Regions from separate parts of the Enterococcus innesii genome, predicted to be linked through region 3. Evidence: predicted binding sites of a transcription regulator. Region 3 holds the regulator's gene; each other region holds the start of a gene.

Region 1 (6,784 bases), 200 kb from region 3:
AATGCGGTTGGGCGGCGAACCATACCTTAGAAGGTGCGCAAAAATTAGCGCAAGAATTTCTTGATGAACGTGACAATTGGTCGACCGTTTTTGCCTAAACGAAAAAGATCATAGAAAAAAGTGCCTGTGTTTGTATACACGGGCACTTTTTTTGATGACTAAGCAATAAGAAGAGGATTCAATATTTGGGGTTCTTCAAAGTGATAAGCTGCATTTTTGTTATCTTTTTGTAAGGCGTATTAGTTTTGGGGTGAACGTTAGTAAATAAGTGTAATATGTCGCTTCTGATCTGCTCACTGGATTTCAAATATTATTTGATAGTTTTAATAAATTATTAGCTGCAGCTTACGCGGGTGAAAAGGAAATGTTATAATAGAATTAACTACTCAATAAAAATGTGCTATATCAAAGGTGAATCCTAGTGGCTCTTACCAGGTCGGTAGGAAGTAGCACGCGGTTTGCCAAGAATGTATGTAAGCAAATCTTTTTTTAATAAAGAAGGAGAGGAAGAAAAGAAGATGAGCATCTTAAAGCAATGGCAAGCAAAACATCAAGCGAAAAAAGAAGCGAAAAAACAAGCGTTACGTTTAAAAAATGCGAGGCTTCGTGCGCAAGGAAAAGAGCCATTGAAAGGTTGGGGAAAGATGGTTGATACCGGCATCGGTGGGGCAAACCAAGCAAACCCGATCGATACAAAAGTATTTTTAGGTGAAAATCAAAAACGGATCTCAGAAGAAACAAAAAGAAAAAATCAATGAAAAAAGACCTCTGCAACAGTCCGAGAAAAGAGCTGTTCCAGAGGATTTTTTTAGATATTCAATACTTTGTCTAAGAAATCTTTCGTACGATCATGCTTAGGGGTGGTAAAAATTTGCTCAGGTGTGCCGTCTTCTAAGAAATTACCGCCATCAATAAACATCACGCGGTTCGCTACTTCTTTGGCAAAGCCCATCTCATGAGTGACGATCACCATGGTCATTCCTTGTTTGGCTAGGTCTTTCATAACATTCAGTACATCCCCAACCATTTCGGGATCGAGTGCGGAGGTTGGTTCATCGAAAAGCATCACATCGGGATTCATGGCTAAAGCTCTCGCGATCGCCACCCGTTGTTTTTGTCCTCCAGATAGATTGTCAGGGTACATGTCTTTTTTATCAGCCAGACCTACCGTCTCTAATAAACGAATCGCGTTTTGTTCCGCTTCTTGCCGAGAAGCATTTTTTAGATCCATCGGGGCTAGAATGATGTTTTCTAAAACTGACAAGTGCGGGAAGAGATTGAAATGCTGAAACACCATGCCGATATGTTGTCGTACAGCATTGATGTTGGTGTTTTTATCCATCAGATGCGCGCCATCAATGATAATATCACCGCTGGTTGGTTCTTCTAAGCGGTTCAAACAGCGTAAGAACGTCGATTTTCCAGATCCTGAAGGACCGATCACGCAAACAACTTCTCCTTCAGCGATGGAAACATTGATATTGTTCAATACGGTATTGTCTCCGTATTTTTTCACAAGATTTTCAACTAAGATTTTTTCTTTCATGCTATTTCACCTTCTTTTCTAAAACTTTTGCAAGTTTCGTTAAAGCTGTGATCACGACTAAGTAAATAATCGCGATGATCAAGTAAACATAGGTACTTTGCGTGGTCCGAGCAACGATGATTTTCCCGGTTTGCAATAATTCTACGACTCCGATAACCGAGATGATCGTTGTATCTTTCAGCGAGATAACGAATTGGTTAACGAAAGATGGAATCATGATTTTGATCGCTTGCGGTAAAATGATTTTCTGCATCGTCCGAGTGTAGGTCATCCCCAAACTTCGAGAAGCTTCCATCTGACCTTTTGGCACCGCATTGATCCCGCCACGAACGATCTCAGCGATATAAGCACTGGCATTTAAGGTCAATGTAATGACCCCGGCTGCAAAGTCCGGAATTGTGATACCAATCGCATCGGAAAGACCGAAGAAGATGAAGAAAGCCAATACCATCATTGGGATACCACGAATGATATCTACATAGATTCCAGCAAAAACCCGTAAAGCTTTGATTGGTGCGACACTAAATAGTCCAAAAATGATCCCGATCACTAATGCTAAAGCAAATGAAATCAAGGCTAGTAAAAGGGTATTCCATAATCCTTTTAATAAGACGTTATAGTTGTTGCTGATCAAACCAGTGATCGTTGATTCATCTACTCGTTTTTCTGTGGCAGAACCATCTTCAATGTATTTGTTGATGATTTGATCGTACTCCCCAGTACGTTTCATTTCTTTCAATGCTTCATTAAACATTTGGATCAATTCAGGATTTTGGCCTTTTTTCACCGCAAATCCGTACTGACCGCCAGATTCTTTTTCAATCGGTGTCATTAGTTTTTGTCCTTGGCTGATGGCATAACCAATCACTGGATAATCATCCATCATGGCATCAATTTGCCCACCGTTAACAGCCGCATATAATTGATCGGCGGCATCATAATATTTGATGGAATAGCCATATTTCTCTTCGTTGGCGATCAGGAAGTCTGCACTTTCTGTCCCAACTTTCGCACCGACGGTTTTCCCATCTAAATCTTCATAAGATTTGATGGAATCATTGCCTTCTTTTACAGCAATCTGAATACCACTTTCAAAGTAAGAATCAGAAAAGTCATAGGATTGACGACGCTCATCAGTGATTGTCATCCCAGCAATCATCCCATCTGCTTGGTTACCGTCCAACGCTTGCAAAGCTCCTGAAAAACCGATGAAATTGAATTCAATGTTGAATCCTTGCAATTCTGCAGCCCGATTCATTAAATCAACATCGATTCCCACATATTCGTTGTCTTCGTTTTGAAACTCGAATGGGGCAAAAGCGGAGTCACTGGCAATGCGGTAAACATCTTTCTTTGGTTCGACTTTCACCATTTCGCTAGTGTCTGCATCTGAATCAGACGTTGTGATGTAAGTATTGACGATTTCATCGTATTTGCCGGAAGCTTTCATATTGGCTAAACCAGCATTGAATTTTTCAAGTAGCTCTTGATTTTGGCCTTTTCTGACAGCGAATCCGTAAGAAGCACCTTTTTCAGGTTCGCCGACAAGTTTCATCGGTTCGCCATTGTTAATAGCATAGCCAAGCACTGGAAAATCATCGAAAGCGGCTGCCACAGTACCATTGCGTACAGCGCCATATAGTCCAGTAGCGTCATCATATAATTTGATGTCGTAGCCATATTGGTCTTTATTGCTTTCTAGAAAGCGGGCACTTTCGGTACCAACCTTTGCACCGACCGTTTCGCCCTCAAGATCTTCATAGCTAGTAATGCTGTCATTATCTGCAGCTACAGCCATTTGGATCCCGCTATCAAAATAAGGGTCAGAGAAATCAAAGGTTTCTTTACGTTCCTCTGTAATACTCATCCCAGCGATCATGCCATCTAGCTGATTTGATTGCACTCCTTGAATGGAGGCGTCAAAACCTAAAGGACGTAAATCGACTGCGAAACCTTGATCTTCAGCGATCGCGTTTAATAAATCTATATCGATCCCAACATATTCATTGTTTTCATTTTGAAATTCGAAAGGCGCAAATGTTAAATCTGTTCCTATCTTATACGTAGTTTCCTCCGCATTCGCTGACTTTACCGAAAAAGTAAAAAAGCTGACAATCAGCGCGATTATAGCGAAGGTCATGTGTTTTCTTTTCAAGAAAATTCCTCCTTTAGATATAACGTATCTATAAATTATATGGATTTTTTCTTCAACACACAAGTCTTTCTCTTTAAAAATGTGACAAATTCCTTCAAACCTCACATCGGATGTTAGAAAAACGAACATGTTAAGTTATGCTAAATCGCATGAAACTTTCATAGCAAATGATGGCGAAAGTATGTTCGCTATGATATACTTATTTATGGAAAAGCGACAGCGAGTTTTTCTTTTTTTGTTGTCGTTTAGAATAATCGAGGGGGAATGAAGATGATCGAAAGAACAACTTCCCATGAATTTGACTTAGTATCAAAATATCAACCAGCAGGTGATCAGCCGGAAGCGATACGTCAGTTGGTTGACGGGGTGGTCGGTGGAAAAAAAGCACAGATTTTGTTGGGAGCCACTGGTACTGGTAAGACTTATACGATTTCTAATCTAATCAAGGAAGTCAATAAACCGACATTGATCATTGCCCATAATAAAACATTGGCTGGACAATTATATGGCGAGTTCAAAGACTTTTTTCCAAATAATGCGGTCGAGTACTTTGTCAGTTACTATGATTACTATCAACCAGAAGCGTATGTTCCTTCCAGTGATACATACATTGAAAAAGACTCCAGTGTTAATGATGAAATCGACAAGCTACGGCATTCGGCAACCAGTTCTTTATTAGAAAGAAACGATGTGATCGTTGTAGCGTCCGTCTCCTGTATTTTCGGTTTAGGTTCGCCGATTGAGTATGCGAGACAAGTTGTTTCTTTACGAGTAGGGATGGAAAAGTCTCGAGACCAACTATTAAAAGAATTGATCGAGATCCAATTTGAGCGAAACGACATCGATTTTCAACGGGGACGTTTTCGCGTGCGTGGCGATGTTGTGGAGATTTTTCCAGCTTCTCGTGACGAGCGAGCATTACGCATTGAGTTTTTTGGGGATGAAATCGATCGGATCCGTGAAGTCGATGCCTTGACGGGTGAGATCATGAGTGACACCGAACATGTGTCGATCTTTCCGGCAACCCACTTTGTGACCAATGAAGACCATATGGAACATGCGATCGCCTCGATTCAAAGTGAGCTGGATGCCCGACTGGAAGTCTTGCGAGCGGAAAATAAGCTGCTAGAAGCACAGCGTTTAGAGCAGCGAACCAATTATGATATTGAAATGATGCGGGAAATGGGGTACACCTCAGGGATCGAAAACTACTCTCGCCACATGGATGGACGAAAAGAAGGGGAACCGCCCTATACGTTATTGGATTTCTTCCCAGATGATTTTCTATTAGTAATCGACGAATCACACGTAACGATGCCGCAAGTTCGTGGGATGTATAACGGTGACCGGGCGAGAAAACAAATGCTAGTGGACTACGGTTTCCGCTTGCCTTCTGCGCTGGATAACCGTCCGTTGCGTTTGGAAGAATTCGAGAAACATGTCAATCAAATCGTCTATGTTTCGGCCACGCCTGGTCCTTATGAGTACGATCAAACCGATACCGTCGTTCAACAAATCATTCGTCCAACTGGTCTGTTAGATCCGGTAATCGAAGTACGACCTATTATGGGTCAAATCGATGATCTCGTGGGAGAAATTAATGAGCGCGTTGAGCGAAACGAACGGGTCTTTGTTACGACCTTGACGAAAAAAATGTCAGAAGATTTGACGGATTACTTCAAAGAATTAGGAATCAAAGTCAAGTATTTACACAGTGATATCAAAACGTTGGAACGAACAGAAATCATTCGCGATCTACGTCTCGGTGAATTTGATGTACTAGTGGGGATCAACTTGCTACGGGAAGGTCTTGACGTACCGGAAGTTTCTCTGGTTGCGATTCTTGATGCCGATAAAGAAGGTTTCCTACGAAGCGAACGTTCATTAGTCCAAACTATTGGACGGGCAGCTCGTAACTCAGAAGGAAAAGTAATCATGTACGCCGATAAAATGACGGATTCGATGCAGCGAGCAATCGATGAAACAGCCAGACGCCGTGGTATTCAAGAAGCGTACAATAAAGAACATGGGATCGTACCGAAAACTATTATTAAAGAGATTCGCGATCTGATTGCGATCACGAAAGTGGCGGAAGAGACCGGTGAATACACTACGACATCTTATGAAGAACTAAGTCGTGAAGAAAAAGCAACCTTGTTGCTGAAATTAGAAAAAGAAATGAAAGATGCTGCAAAAGCATTGGATTTTGAAACGGCTGCTACCTTAAGAGATACTATTCTTGAGCTGAAGGCTGCTGATTAGAAGGAGAAACAATATGGCAAATGATAAAATTGTGATCCATGGGGCACGGGCCCATAATTTAAAAAATATCGATGTGACGATTCCCAGAGACCAGCTCGTTGTGGTAACTGGTCTTTCGGGTTCAGGGAAAAGCTCCTTAGCATTTGATACATTGTATGCCGAAGGACAGCGCCGATATGTCGAAAGTCTATCGGCGTATGCCCGTCAGTTTTTAGGGCAAATGGATAAACCCGACGTAGATAGCATTGATGGACTTAGTCCAGCGATTTCTATCGATCAAAAAACCACCAGCAAGAACCCGCGATCAACAGTAGGAACGGTTACTGAAATCAATGATTATCTGCGGCTTCTTTACGCCAGAATCGGTCACCCGATTTGTCCCAATGATCATATTGAGATTACTAGTCAGTCGGTTGAGCAGATGGTGGATGAAGTTTTGGCATTACCAGAACGCACCAAGATCCAATTGTTGGCACCGATCGTTTATCAAAAGAAAGGGCAGCACAAAAAAGTCTTCGAACGTATCCAAAGAGAAGGTTATGTTCGGATGCGGGTGGATGGCGAAGTCTATGATGTCTCCGAAGCGCCTGAATTGGAAAAAAATAAAAAGCATGATATTGCTATCATCATTGACCGAATCGTTGTAAAGGAAGGCATCCGTTCTCGTCTGTTTGATTCCTTTGAAGCGGCATTACGTTTAGCGGATGGCTATGCGGTAGTCGATGTGATTGGTCAAGAAGAGATGCTTTTCAGTGAGCATTATTCTTGTCCGTATTGTGGCTTTACAGTTGGGGAATTAGAACCACGGCTCTTTTCATTCA
Region 2 (6,784 bases), 540 kb from region 3:
AAGGAAATTTTTTCATGCTTGGGCTCCTAACTCATAGGTCAAGACCAACGGCTTTGTACTATTAGGAAAGGTACCTAACACGGCATCGATTTCAAACAAACGTTGCAGCCATTCTTTGGTCAGCACTGTTTCCGGTGTACCGGAAACCAACAGCTCTCCACCTTTTAATGCGTAAATATAATCAGAAAAACGTGACGCATGATTCAGGTCATGAATCGACATAATGATCGTTTTTCCGTAGGTTTTATTGATTTGCTGTAATAAGAGCAAAATTTCTAATTGATGCGCAGGATCTAAAAAAGTCGTTGGTTCATCTAAAATCACGATATCCGTATCTTGCGCCAGTGCCATGGCGATCCAAACGCGCTGTTTTTGTCCCCCTGACAGCGTGCTGATCGTTTCATCTGCTAGTGCCGTCAAACCCGTTGCCTGCAAGGACCAGTCGATCGCCGCAAGATCTTGTTCCGATAGACTATTCAGTCCTTTTTGATAGGGAAAACGACCGTAAGAAACGATTTCGCGAATCGTCAAGCCAATCGATGAGTCGCTAACTTGAGAAAGCAGCGCAATCTTTTTAGCCACTTCTTTGGTTTTAATGTTCTGTAGGTTTTGGGCATCTAATAGGACCTCACCAGACAAAGGCTGTAAAATTCGGGCGAGTGCCTTTAAAAATGTCGATTTTCCACTGCCATTCGGACCAATCAACCCGATGATTTTTCCTTCTGGTATCTCGATTGTTAGATTTTGCACAATTTTTTGTTTTTGATAGCCGACACTTAAGTCAACTGTTCGTAATTTCGCCATATTCGTCCCCAAAATAATTGATTGATAATGCTTATCAATTATGAATGTAATCCTGCTATTCGTCAATAGTTCTAAAAAAAGGAAATAAAAAAATATGATTGACAAACGAGGGATTCTTCGTGATAATAGCTATCAGCAAATGAGAACTATTCTCAATTAAAGCAATAAGTGCTCAACATGTAACAAAGGAGGAATTTTTTCTATGAAACAATGGTCAAAAAGAAGTACTTGGCTTACCCTACTAGCTGCCTGCTTCCTTACCCTACTGGGTGCTTGCGGCGCGAATAATGACTCAACGGATAGCAGTGGATCAGCCACTACTTCTTCAGAAATAGCAACAACCTTTACCGATGCGATGGGAAATGAAGTCACTGTTCCCGAAAACCCACAACGGGTGATCGGTAGTTATTTGGAAGATTATTTGGTTGCATTAGGGGTAACACCAGTTGCTCAATGGACCGTCGGCAATGACAGTGATCAAGCATACTTGCAAGACAAACTAGCAGATGTGCCAAGAATCAATTATGATCTGCCCTATGAAGATGTCTTGAGCTTTGAACCAGACCTGCTACTGATGGACAGCAGTTCCATGGTGGAAGGTGACAAATATGAACAATACAGCAAGATCGCGCCAACTTATGTGGTCACAAATGGCGAAGACGTGACCTGGCGTGAACGCTTGACAGATATCGCAAAGGTCTTACACAAAGAAGAGCAAGCTGCCCAAGTAGAAGCCGATTATGATGATTTAGTCGCTGCTACCAAAGAAGCTTATGCTGATCAAATCAAAGGCAAGTCGATCGCTGTTTTATGGGTGGTCAATAATTCCGTCTTCATGGTTTCAGAAACAAAATCAAGTGGTCAGCTACTTTATCATGAACTCGGTTTTGAAGTTCCCACACTAGTTTCAGAAATCAGTGAAAGTGCCACTGCCGATTGGTCTGCGGTTTCTCTTGAAAAGCTGGCAGAATTGGATGCCGATTACTTGATTTTAGTGAATAGTGATAAAGGCGCTGATTTTTTCAGTGAACAAGTCTGGCAAAATCTCGATGCAGTCAAAAACAATCATTTATGGGAATTCGGCCCTGAATCAAGCTGGCTCTACAACGGTCCGATCGCCTATACCAAAATGATCGAAGATATCCAAGGCAAATTGAAGTGATACGTTCCCTGAAATTCGTCAAGTAAAACTACTTAACAAATTTCAGGAAAAAGCTAGCATTCCCTCACGAAACATGCTATTATATTTTAGTCTGAGAGATTTCTTAGAGGATTCTTGTATCGTTAGGGGGGAAAATCATGCGCGTAAACATCACATTAGAGTGCACTTCTTGTAAAGAACGCAACTACTTATCAAACAAAAACAAACGTAACAATCCTGATCGTTTGGAAAAGAAAAAATATTGCCCACGTGAAAGAAAAGTTACTTTACACCGCGAAACAAAATAATACTATTTAAGAAGTTCGCAAACGCTGATAACCAAGGCGTTTGCGAACTTCTTTTTTTCAGACATTTTGCAATGATAGCTGCTGCATTTTTATTTCCCTCTTTACACAACCACTCCCCTATTTTCACTTATTTGCTTTGAACTTTTGAACCAACTTTTTCTTTGAAGCGACGTATAAATAAATTTTAATGTATAATGAAAAAAAGAAACTAATGTTCAACAAAGGCGGCACATAGAACGTGAACCAGCTTTTTCTTCTAGCTGTCCTTTCAATATACTTTGAGTACCAGCCGCCCCTTTCATGCTATACTGCCTATAGGAGGTGAACCCATGCTTGGCAATTTTACGTATCTACCTAGTAACTATCGTCTGTTTTATGGCGCTTTTCTTTTTGCTCTTATTGGAAATATGCTTTTCATTTTCATCAAACACCCTGCTTGGACCTTTAGCCTACCGACGGTGATTGTCCTCTTCTTAATAAATGTCTTCTTTTGGACAAAATACAAGAAGAAACTTATTCCTTGCGCAACAGATGCACTGTTTTATGTTCTGCTCTTCCTCTTGGTATTTCACAATCACTAACATAATGCTTCTTTTGATACTAATTGTTTCTCTTTCCCCTATTTCGTCATAACAAAGGAGTGTTGATGCGATGGAGATTTCCCATATCACGTTGATCGTACAGAATTTAGCAAAGACGACAACGATGCTGGAAACATTGTTTGAAGCAGAGGAAATTTATGATAGCCGAGACCAGTCTCATTCTTACTTCCCAGAAAAATTCTTTTTGATCGATGGCTTATGGCTTGCTGTTATGGAGGATGCCTCCCAGAAGCTGCCGAAAACGTATAACCATATTGCCTTTAAAATCGATCCAACTCAAATCGATTCCTTGATTACGCGCATCCGAGGACTAGGATTGAAGATTGAAAAAGATCGTGCTCGTATTAAAGGCGAAGGTGCTTCTATTTATTTTTACGACGATGACAACCATTTGTTTGAACTGCATACTGGTACGTTGGCTGAACGATTGCACCATTACCGTCTGACAGAAACTAAGTAATCTTCATTGCTCGCAACTGCATGGACTGTTATGTAAAGAATTCCCACATGAAAGGAAGAAAAAAATGAAACTAGATATGGTCGGTATTATCACAAAGAACATGGAACAGGCACTGGCTTTTTATCAAGTACTTGGCTTCACGCCATTAGGTCAGCACTCAGAAGATTATATGGAATTAGCAAATGATGGTGTTCGCATCTCCTTGAATAGCCGCAAAATGGTTGCCGGGATCTACGGACATCCACCAATGACTGTGGGTGATACGATTGAATTAGCCTTTTTATGTGATTCCCCTGAAGAAGTTGATGCCCTTCATGCAAAAGTCGTAGCTGCCGGGTATCAGTCTTTCAAAGAACCCTGGTCTGCCTTTTGGGGGCAACGCTATGCCATCGTCAAAGATATAGACGGCAATCTCTTAAGTTTGTTTGCAACGCTACCTGCCGAAAATTGATCCATAAAGCGACAGTCGATCCAATGGATCGGCTGTTTTTTTAATCATTCCGGCGGGTAAAAAGACAAAATCCCGTTTTAATGTCCAATCGAATTCTGACAATCTGAATCGAATGTATTTCTTATAAACCAACGTTTTCCCTCAGTTAGAAACGAAAATAATATCTCTATAAAAAAACAAATCCACTCATCCGCTCCTGTTCGCTTGACAAAAAAGAACAAACGTTCGTATAATTTCGTTAAGGAGTGATAAAAATGGGTGGTTTTAATTATGCGCTCGAGCCAAAACGCGATATCTTATTTATCGATGTCAAAAGTTTTTATGCTTCTGTCGAATGCATCTCGCGCGGATTAGACCCTATCCAAGCGATGCTGGTCGTCATGTCTCATTCTGACAATACTGGAAACGGCTTAATCTTAGCGGCTTCCCCCAAGGCAAAATCGGCATTAGGAATCTCAAACGTGACTCGCAATGACAATCTGCCGACGCATCCGGATTTATACAAAGCATCGCCACGTATGAGTTTTTATATCAAAGAAAATACCAAAGTCAATAATGTCTTTCGCAAATATGTCGGACAAGACGACTTGCTGATCTATTCAATTGACGAAACGATGATGGATCTGACCCGTACACTGGATCTTTTCATTCCCGATAAAACCATTTCTCGCGAAGAAAAGCGATGGCTGATTGCCCAGCAAATTCAAAAAGACATTTACGAAACAACGAAATTGTATGTCACCATCGGTATTGGCGACAACCCTTTGTTAGCAAAATTGGCTTTGGATAACGAATCCAAACACAACCGTTCCTTGATTGCCGAATGGACCTACGAAGATGTACCGACAAAAGTTTGGCAAATCGCCCCTATGACGGAGTTTTGGGGAATCGGTCGACGCACAGAAAAACGACTTCACTTGATGGGGATTGAAACGATCGAACAATTGGCTCATGCCAGTCCTGATCTTTTGCGCAGCCGCATGGGGATCATTGGTGAGCAGCTCTACCATCACGCTCACGGCATTGATCGCACGATTTTAGCTGAACCGACACCGCAGGTCATGGAAAAAAGTTATGGCAACAGTCAGGTCCTACATCGCAATTATTACTTGCAAGAAGAAATTGAGATCGTCATCAAGGAAATGGCGGAGCAAGTTGCCGCCCGAATTCGCCGCCATCATTGTCAGACCGCTTGTATCAATGTTTACATCGGCGTAGCCTTTGGGGAAACTGCCTCTGGTTTTTCCCGACAAATGAAGATCCCGCCAACTGACAATACCCGCAAACTTGTGGCTCATTGCCTGTTTCTCTTTCGAAAATTTTATACGGGGCAAGTCGTTCGCCACATCGGTATTACCTATTCAAAATTGGTTTATACAGAAAATGTCCAGCTGGATCTTTTTGAGCAGGCAGAAACGCAGTTGCGCCAACGTAAATTAGATTTGATCATCGATAAGATTCGTGAAAAATACGGCTTCACTTCGATCGTTCACGCCACAAGCCGGATGGAAGGCGCTCGTGCCATTGCCCGTAGCAAATTAGTTGGTGGTCATGCTGGTGGTCTAGATGGGATCGCCAACATAGGACCTGTCCATCAGCAAACGGAGAAAGAATCGATAGCTAATGGTTCGCAAACGACAGTTACATAAATTTGTTTCTTTCCTTTGTGCTCACAATTCTTAAGATAACATTAACAAATGGTCTATTTTTTAAAGATTTATGTAATTTCGATTCATTCATCTCCCCCTTTGTTCCTTTCTAAGGTACTTTAATAGCAAGGAGTGTGAGCAGATGAAAATTGACAAAATCGAATACAAACGAGTCATCAATGGTGCAGGACACCTTGAGTACGATTTGCTGCAATATGTAGAAAAGAATCGGGCGACTGCTGCACAAAACCTGAAACAGTCTGAGATCGATTACCTTCTGGAAAAAGACATTCAGCATCGGATCATTCAACATGCTCGTAAAAGTTTTTTTGGCGATACGATCGTTTTAAAAGATGAATATGCCGAAGATTATCTTTTATTAAAAAAGTATACGGATATGTTCCAAGAATCATTCTAAAAAAACGCAGAACCAGCTGGTTCTGCGTTTTTCTTATTCTTCGAAATGTTCTTGATAAACGTCATCAACCGTTTGATTTGGGTCGATCACGATATACAGACTCTTCGTTTTTTCACTGATTTTTGTTGATTGGTATACATTATCCAATCCTTCCGTATCTTTGTCCTTGTATGGGAAATACACAAGATCCGGTGTACCGTTACGGTAAAGAATTTCCATCCGTTCAATATCTTCATATTTCAACGCACGAGCAAACATCCCTAATTCAAGTCCGCCTAAGTTGATGTCATGTGTTGCCACATGATCGCCTTCTTGGAAGATTTCAATTTTGAACCCAGCACATGGATGAATCTCAACAAATTCACTTCCGTGGATACGGCCAAAACTGGTCGTGATTTGTTTGATCCACAAGTCACCGATGTAACGGCGCTCGATCGTCCATGTTTCTCCATTACGGAAATAAAATTTTAAAGCTTTCATTTCTCTAGCCATGACAAAACGCTCCTTTTTATTAATAATACATTTTAATTCTAACACATAGTCGCTACTGGGACACAAATTAACTTTGGTTTTCGTTGACTTTTTTCATAAACCGAGAGATTTCCACCGCCGCTCGTTGATGAGTCCCTTTGGCAATGAGTTGTTGAGACCCATCGGTCACCTGATAATCAAACTGGAATCCTTGTTCTTTTTCCCATTGGACAAAAACAGTGATTGTTGCTCCGACCGGGGAAGGTTTTAAATGATCGATCGAAAACTTTGTACCCACGGTAGTAAACCCTTTATCTAAAGTAGGCTCAAGTGCTTCCCAACAGGTGTTTTCCACCATTGCTACCAGTCGAGGGGTTGCTAAAACTGCCAAGCCCCCAGAACCCATAACAGCCGCAGTGTCTTGAAGGTCAACGAGAAAGTCTTTTTTACTTTCCATTCTTCAGTTATCCCTCCTTCGCT
Region 3 (6,784 bases):
TGCCGGAGAGGAAGAATCAGATGAACTTGGAGAATAAAGTTGTCGTTGTAACAGGTGGTTCTGCCGGACTTGGCGAACAAATCTGTTATGAAGCCGCAAAACGCGGTGCGATCGTTGTGACTTGTGCTCGCAGAACAAATTTGATTGGGAAAGTCAAAGAACAATGCATGGAATTAAGCGGCAAAGAAGCTTATGCGTTTCAATTGGACGTAGCAAATCCTGAAAGCGTGGCGCGCTTATTAGAAAAAATTAGTGAGAAAGTCGGAAAGATCGATGTCTTTGTCAATAATGCCGGCTACGGGATCTTTCAAGAATTTACCGAGATGGATCCTGCGGTCATCCGTAATATGTTTGAAGTCAATGTGCTTGGGATGATGGTTTTGACTCAGCAAGTTGCGATTCAAATGGCTGAACAAAAGCATGGTCATATCATAAATGTTGCTTCAATCGCGGGTAAAATCGCTACGCCGAAGACAGCAGTCTACTCTGCAACGAAATTTGCTGTACTTGGTTTTTCTAACGCATTACGTTTAGAACTAAAACCACTGGGAATCAACGTAACAACAGTCAATCCAGGGCCGATCGAAACGGCATTCTTTGACCAAGCAGATCCTAGCGGTAGTTACTTATCATCGGTGGGTAGCCTTGTCCTTGAACCAAACAAATTGGCACAAACGATCGTCAAAGCCATGATTCATCCAAAACGAGAAATCAATCGCCCACATATTTTAGGGGCGGCTGCAAAACTTTATACACTGTTCCCTGCAATTGGGGATTATATGGCAGGAACGATGTTCAACAAAAAATAGGAGTTGAAACCCATGAAAAATCAATGGCGTGTTATTGTTGGTATTTTACTGATTTTAGTGATCGTTTTATTTGCGGTTGCAAACAATATGACTGTTCCGATCAATTTTGGCTTCACAACGATTCAATCGCCATTGATCTTAGTCATTATTGGTTCTGCTTTGTTAGGCGCATTGATTTTGTTGCTGGTTTCCACAAGCGCAATGTTCCGTCAAAAAAAAGAACTAAAACAATTGAGAAAAGAGCTCTCGGATTATCGCTCGAATAACGAGAAAGTTCTGCAAGAACAACGAGAAGCCTTGGAACGAGAATATACCAACAAGCAGGCGGAGTTAGCAGCTAGGCAGCAGCAACTCGACGATCAAGAAGCGCAACTTTCATCCCGTGCAGCAGGTGCCTCAACGCCGCCAACGATCGATGAAGAAATGAAGTCTTTTGAATCGCAAGCCTAGAATACATGAGCGTAATGAAGAAAAGAGTTTGCAGGTGCATCATTCGCTGCAAGCTCTTTTTTGTGATATGAAAAAATAAATTGTTTCTTTCGTTGTTTTTCCTTTTTGCATAAACTTTGCTATAATATCCTAGTTAGGAGTGATTTGGTGAAACGTGCAAATTTTCATTGGGTGCGTCCGCAAGATAGCGAAGCTACCCCTGAATTTAAAGAATTGATCCAAGCAAGAAAGATTCCTGAGCGGATCGGCGCATTGCTATGGCAAAGAAATATTCGAACAGCAGAAGCGCTAGACGCTTTTTTATCCACTGATTTGCAATACCTTCATGATCCGTTTCTCTTTCATGATATGGATAAAGCCGTGGAACGAATCCATGAAGCCATTTTAAATGGTGAGCAGATCTTGATTTATGGCGACTATGATGCAGATGGGATTACGAGCACCACCGTATTAAAAGAAACGCTGGAGCTGCTGGGGGCTGAGGCTGAGTATTATCTGCCCAACCGTTTTACAGATGGCTATGGTCCCAATATAACTGTCTATCAAGAAAAAATTGCCGCAGGGACACAATTGATCATCACTGTTGACAACGGAGTGTCTGGACATGAGGCGATTGCTTATGCTCAAGGACAAGGCGTCGATGTGATCGTGACGGATCACCACGAACTTCCTGTAGAACTCCCAGAAGCCTTTGCTATCGTTCATCCTCGTCATCCTGAAGGAAATTATCCGTTTGGTGATTTGGCAGGAGTCGGTGTCGCATTTAAAGTGGCGTGCGCCTTATTAGAAGAAGTGCCCGTCGAACTGCTTGATCTTGTTGCAATTGGGACGATTGCTGATATGGTTTCTTTGACAGATGAGAATCGACTACTAGTCAGCAATGGCCTGAAAATGATCCAACAAACTGATCGGCTTGGTTTGAATGAGTTGCTGAAGATCAGTGGATTGAAAAAACGAACAGTCAATGAAACCGACATTGGTTTCGCTATTGGCCCGCGCCTTAATGCGATCGGCCGCTTGGAAGACCCAAATCCTGCTGTTCGTTTGTTAACCACATTTGATGAAGAAGAAGCAGTAACCTTAGCCAAGACATTAGATACGATCAATCAGCAGCGAAAAACTTTCGTTGAAGAAATCATGAAAGAAGCGCAAGAAAAAATCGACCCTGCCAATCATGTTCATCTAGTCGTAGGTGATGACTGGCACGAAGGGGTTTTAGGAATCGTAGCCGGACGAATCATGCAAAGTACCGGACAACCTGTGATCGTTTTGACCAAAAAAGAAAATGGCTTAGCAAAAGGATCAGGAAGAAGTATTGCTGCGTTGAATCTGTTTGAAATGTTGACCACGATGAAAGACATGTTTACTAGTTTTGGCGGCCATCATGCAGCAGTTGGCTTAAGTATCCCCATCGATCATTTAGATATGCTACAAGCCCAAATGAATCGCTATGTGGAAGAAAATGGAATTGATCTTAGCCAAGGGATCCCCTTGACAATTGATGAAGAACTGCCATTGACAGAAGTATCGATCAATTTTATTGAATCTTTAAACGTTTTAGCGCCTTTTGGCACGGATAATCCGTTACCGAAATTTCTGTTTTCCAATCTGTCGACTCAAAATGCTCGCCAGATTGGTACTGAAAACCAACACTTGAAGTTAGTGATGACAGATGAGTCCAATACACAGCTAGATGTGATTGGGTTTGGTTTTGGAAAAGACTTAGTAGAGTTTGAAAATGATCGACTTTCGATCGTCGGTCAGCTTTCAATCAATGAATGGAATGGCAACAAAAAACCGCAGTTGATGTTGGATGATTTTGCTGTGGAAGGTCTGCAGTTGTTTGATTATCGTTCGAAAAGGAGTCGGCAAGGTGTCTCTCTGGGAAATCAAACAGTAGGGGTCGTTTTCAATAAGAAAATTCCTCGAGAGCTACAAGGGTTTTGTGGACAAACGATCTTATTCGACTCAGTGGCTAACTTGAGAGACACGTTTCATGAAGCTCAATTTCAAGAAATCGCCTTTTTAGATTGTCCTACTGATCCTGCAGTGATCAAAGAAATCATCCAAACGCTTCATGCTTCAAGAATTGCGTTTGTGTTTTACTCGACCGAAGATGCTTATTTAGATGGGGTAGGCACCAGAGAGCAATATGGTCGGCTTTTTCAATTGATCAAGCAACAACCTCGTTTGGATATTCGCTACAAATTAAGGATGGTTGCTGACTATCTAAAAATTCCAGAAAAATTACTTATTTTCATGATTCAGGTGTTTTCTGAGCTGGAATTTGTTACAATACAAGATGGTGTTTTGAATAAAACGGCTGATCCTGTTTCTCGTCCGCTGACAGAGAGTCATTTGTATCAGCAACGACAAAAAATGATCAAAACAGAAGAATTTTTATTAATGAGTGATTTATCAACCCTGCGTCAGTGGTTGACAGTCTAGGAGGAAAAAAAATGGATTTAAAAGAGTATATTGCTAGTATTCCGGATTATCCCCAAGAGGGAATTATTTTTCGGGACATCTCGCCGTTAATGGCTGATGGAGAAGCGTATCGTTATGCGACACAGCAGATCGTTGAGTATGCACAAGAAAAAGGCATCGATATGGTGGTAGGACCAGAAGCCCGCGGATTTATCGTTGGTTGTCCAGTTGCGTACCAGTTAGGTGTCGGCTTTGCTCCAGTACGTAAAAAAGGCAAATTGCCACGAGAAACCATTGAAGCAGAGTATGAAAAAGAGTATGGTGTGGATGTTTTGACGTTGCATGCCGATGCTATCAAACCAGGACAACGTGTCTTGATCTGTGACGATCTACTAGCAACTGGCGGAACGATCAAAGCAACAATTGAACTCGTAGAAAAATTAGGCGGTATCGTTGTTGGCTGCGCCTTTTTGATCGAACTAATGGATTTACATGGAAGAGATAAAATCCAAGGTGTCGAAATTAAGACGTTAATGGAATACTAAAAAAGCAGAAACAAAAAAGGACTCGCTGGAGTCTTTTTTTGTTTCTGCTGCCTTATGGGCGTATGCGTATGTAGGGGAAGGATCATGGTTCATACCGATAAAAATCATGATCGTGATAATAATGGCGGTTACGTTTGCGCTCTGCTTGGCGGAATTTCTTTTCATCCCATAGCATGAACCAAAGCATCATTAGAGGACAAAAAATCAGAACAGCACTTAGAACGCCAAAATAGCCAATAACGATACCCATCAATAATACCCACAACATAAAACCAAATCGACGAACTGCTTTCATCTCATTCACTCCTTAAATAATACGAACTTATGTTTGTATACCTATTATACGAATGTTTGTTCGGTTTGTAAAGAGGAAAGAAAAAAATCTTCGCAAGTACGAAGATTTCCTAGGTAGGCCGATTAGAATCAAAGCAGATGGCGATACAAACCAACAACTAATCCTAAAATCGTTACGTCAGGCAAAATGATGGGCTCTAAATAATCATTTTCTGGCTGTAATCGAATGTAATTCTTTTCTTTATAGAATCGTTTGCAAGTAGCTTCATCTTCATCTGTCATAGCGATCACGATATCACCATTTTGCGCACTTTGTTGTTTGCGAACGATCACTTGATCGCCGTCAAGGATGCCAGCATTAATCATACTTTCTCCTCGGATCGTCAACATAAACAAACTGCCGGTACTATTTGCTAAATCTGGCGGAATCGGAAAGAAATCGGATGCATCTTCCACTGCTAAAATCGGTTCTCCCGCAGTTACGACACCAAGCATCGGAATGGATGCTGGTTGAACATCGATTTTTTCAAGACCGGAAGCAGTTAATTCAATGGCTCTGGGTTTTGTAGGATCTCGTAAGATCAACCCTTTTTTTTCAAGTCGGGACAAATGGCCATGAACAGTTGAGGTAGAAGATAACTGAACGGCTTCGCCAATTTCGCGAACAGTCGGCGGATAGCCTTTTTCAGTGACACGGGTATGAATGAACTTAAGAATTTCGATTTGTCGATTTTCTGTTCGTTTTGCCAAAACTGACACCTTCTTTCATTTGATAACATTAGTGTACCATAGGTATATCGAATATTCAAACAAATGTTCGCTTTTTGCGCTATTGTTTTTATTCGCTAGTTTGTAGTAAAATCAAGAGGGAAAAGGAGGAACGAATATGCTATCTCAAGAAAAATTAGCTCGAATCAATGAACTTGCCAACAAGAAAAAAACAGAAGGATTGACCGAGGCAGAAACGAACGAACAAAAAGTTCTACGTGAAGAGTATTTAACCGCCTTTCGTGGAGGAATGCGTCACCATATCGAAGGAATGAAAATCGTTGATCCTGAAGGTTCTGATGTGACACCAGAAAAATTGAAAGAGATTCAGAAGAAAAAAGGTCTCCACGGCAGATAATTGTGAATTCCTTTTCATTGCTATTGAAATAAGTATCTGAATCACGTATAATAAGAGATGTAATAAAGGTAAAAAAAACCTAAATTAGGAGGAACTACCATTGTTTGATAAAATCGATCAATTAGGAGTGAACACCCTTCGTACATTAAGTATCGAAGCCGTACAAAAAGCCAATTCAGGACATCCAGGATTACCGATGGGGGCAGCACCCATGGCCTATGCCTTGTGGACGAAACACTTGAAAGTCAATCCAACGACTTCTCGCAACTGGGTGGATCGTGACCGCTTTGTTTTGTCTGCTGGACATGGTTCGGCGCTATTGTACAGCTTGTTGCACGTGTCTGGTTACGATGTGACCATTGAGGATCTAAAAAACTTCCGTCAATGGGATAGCCGCACGCCAGGACATCCAGAAGTCGATCACACAGACGGCGTGGAAGCAACCACTGGACCTTTAGGACAAGGGATCGCTATGGCAGTCGGTATGGCGATGGCCGAAGCCCACTTGGCTGCAACCTACAATCGCGACAAGTATCAAGTCATTGATCACTATACTTACGCTTTATGTGGCGATGGGGACTTGATGGAAGGTGTTTCGCAAGAAGCTGCATCCATGGCGGGTCACATGAAATTAGACAAACTGATCGTCTTGTACGATTCAAATGACATCTCCCTAGATGGTCCGACCTCAAAAGCCTTTACAGAAAATGTCGGTGCGCGTTTTGAAGCGTATGGCTGGCAACACATTCTCGTTGAAGACGGCAATGATTTAGAAGCGATCTCGAAAGCGATCGACGAAGCAAAAGCTGAAAGCGACAAACCAACCTTGATCGAAATCAAGACTGTGATCGGATACGGTGCGCCAAATCAAGGCACCTCTGCCGTCCATGGTGCGCCGATCGGTGCCGAAGGCATTTCAGCAGCCAAAGCGATTTATGGCTGGGAATACCCAGAATTTACTGTACCTGACGAAGTTGCTGCGCGCTTCAAAGAAACCATGATCGATGAAGGGCAAAAAGCTGAAGCAGCTTGGAACGAAACCTTCCGTGCCTATGAAGCAGCCTATCCAGAACTTGCGGCGCAATTCAAAAAAGCCTTTGCAGGTGAATTGCCAGCAGATTGGGATGCAGCAT

Evidence for each region. Region 3 encodes LexA, which represses DNA repair genes until DNA is damaged. Its sites were predicted from a motif close to CNAACANNTGTTNG; they were not measured.
Region 1: uvrB (excinuclease ABC subunit UvrB) is a predicted target of LexA. The motif match lies at 3,876-3,889, and genes of this name have one in related genera.
Region 2: ENLAB_RS14285 (Y-family DNA polymerase) is a predicted target of LexA. The motif match lies at 3,981-3,994, and genes of this name have one in related genera.

The regions. Positions count from the first base shown of each region.
Region 1 is NZ_AP025635.1:275,670-282,453, reverse strand. Features, by position in the region: gene ENLAB_RS01355 (S-ribosylhomocysteine lyase) at 1-98, shown strand, start outside; gene ENLAB_RS01350 (hypothetical protein) at 519-758, shown strand; gene ENLAB_RS01345 (amino acid ABC transporter ATP-binding protein) at 809-1,546, opposite strand; gene ENLAB_RS01340 (amino acid ABC transporter substrate-binding protein/permease) at 1,548-3,701, opposite strand; gene uvrB (excinuclease ABC subunit UvrB) at 3,972-5,963, shown strand; gene uvrA (excinuclease ABC subunit UvrA) at 5,977-6,784, shown strand, end outside.
Region 2 is NZ_AP025635.1:3,051,307-3,058,090, reverse strand. Features, by position in the region: gene ENLAB_RS14320 (FecCD family ABC transporter permease) at 1-16, opposite strand, end outside; gene ENLAB_RS14315 (ABC transporter ATP-binding protein) at 13-804, opposite strand; gene ENLAB_RS14310 (ABC transporter substrate-binding protein) at 1,007-1,966, shown strand; gene rpmG (50S ribosomal protein L33) at 2,104-2,253, shown strand; gene ENLAB_RS14300 (hypothetical protein) at 2,583-2,834, shown strand; gene fosX (FosX/FosE/FosI family fosfomycin resistance hydrolase) at 2,905-3,315, shown strand; gene ENLAB_RS14290 (VOC family protein) at 3,380-3,766, shown strand; gene ENLAB_RS14285 (Y-family DNA polymerase) at 4,021-5,415, shown strand; gene ENLAB_RS14280 (hypothetical protein) at 5,558-5,833, shown strand; gene ENLAB_RS14275 (hypothetical protein) at 5,867-6,325, opposite strand; gene ENLAB_RS14270 (thioesterase family protein) at 6,393-6,761, opposite strand; gene ENLAB_RS14265 (CCA tRNA nucleotidyltransferase) at 6,769-6,784, opposite strand, start outside.
Region 3 is NZ_AP025635.1:77,194-83,977, forward strand. Features, by position in the region: gene rnz (ribonuclease Z) at 1-37, shown strand, start outside; gene ENLAB_RS00375 (SDR family NAD(P)-dependent oxidoreductase) at 21-809, shown strand; gene ENLAB_RS00380 (lipopolysaccharide assembly protein LapA domain-containing protein) at 822-1,259, shown strand; gene recJ (single-stranded-DNA-specific exonuclease RecJ) at 1,407-3,707, shown strand; gene ENLAB_RS00390 (adenine phosphoribosyltransferase) at 3,719-4,231, shown strand; gene ENLAB_RS00395 (hypothetical protein) at 4,314-4,526, opposite strand; gene lexA (transcriptional repressor LexA) at 4,655-5,275, opposite strand; gene ENLAB_RS00405 (DUF896 family protein) at 5,412-5,651, shown strand; gene tkt (transketolase) at 5,752-6,784, shown strand, end outside.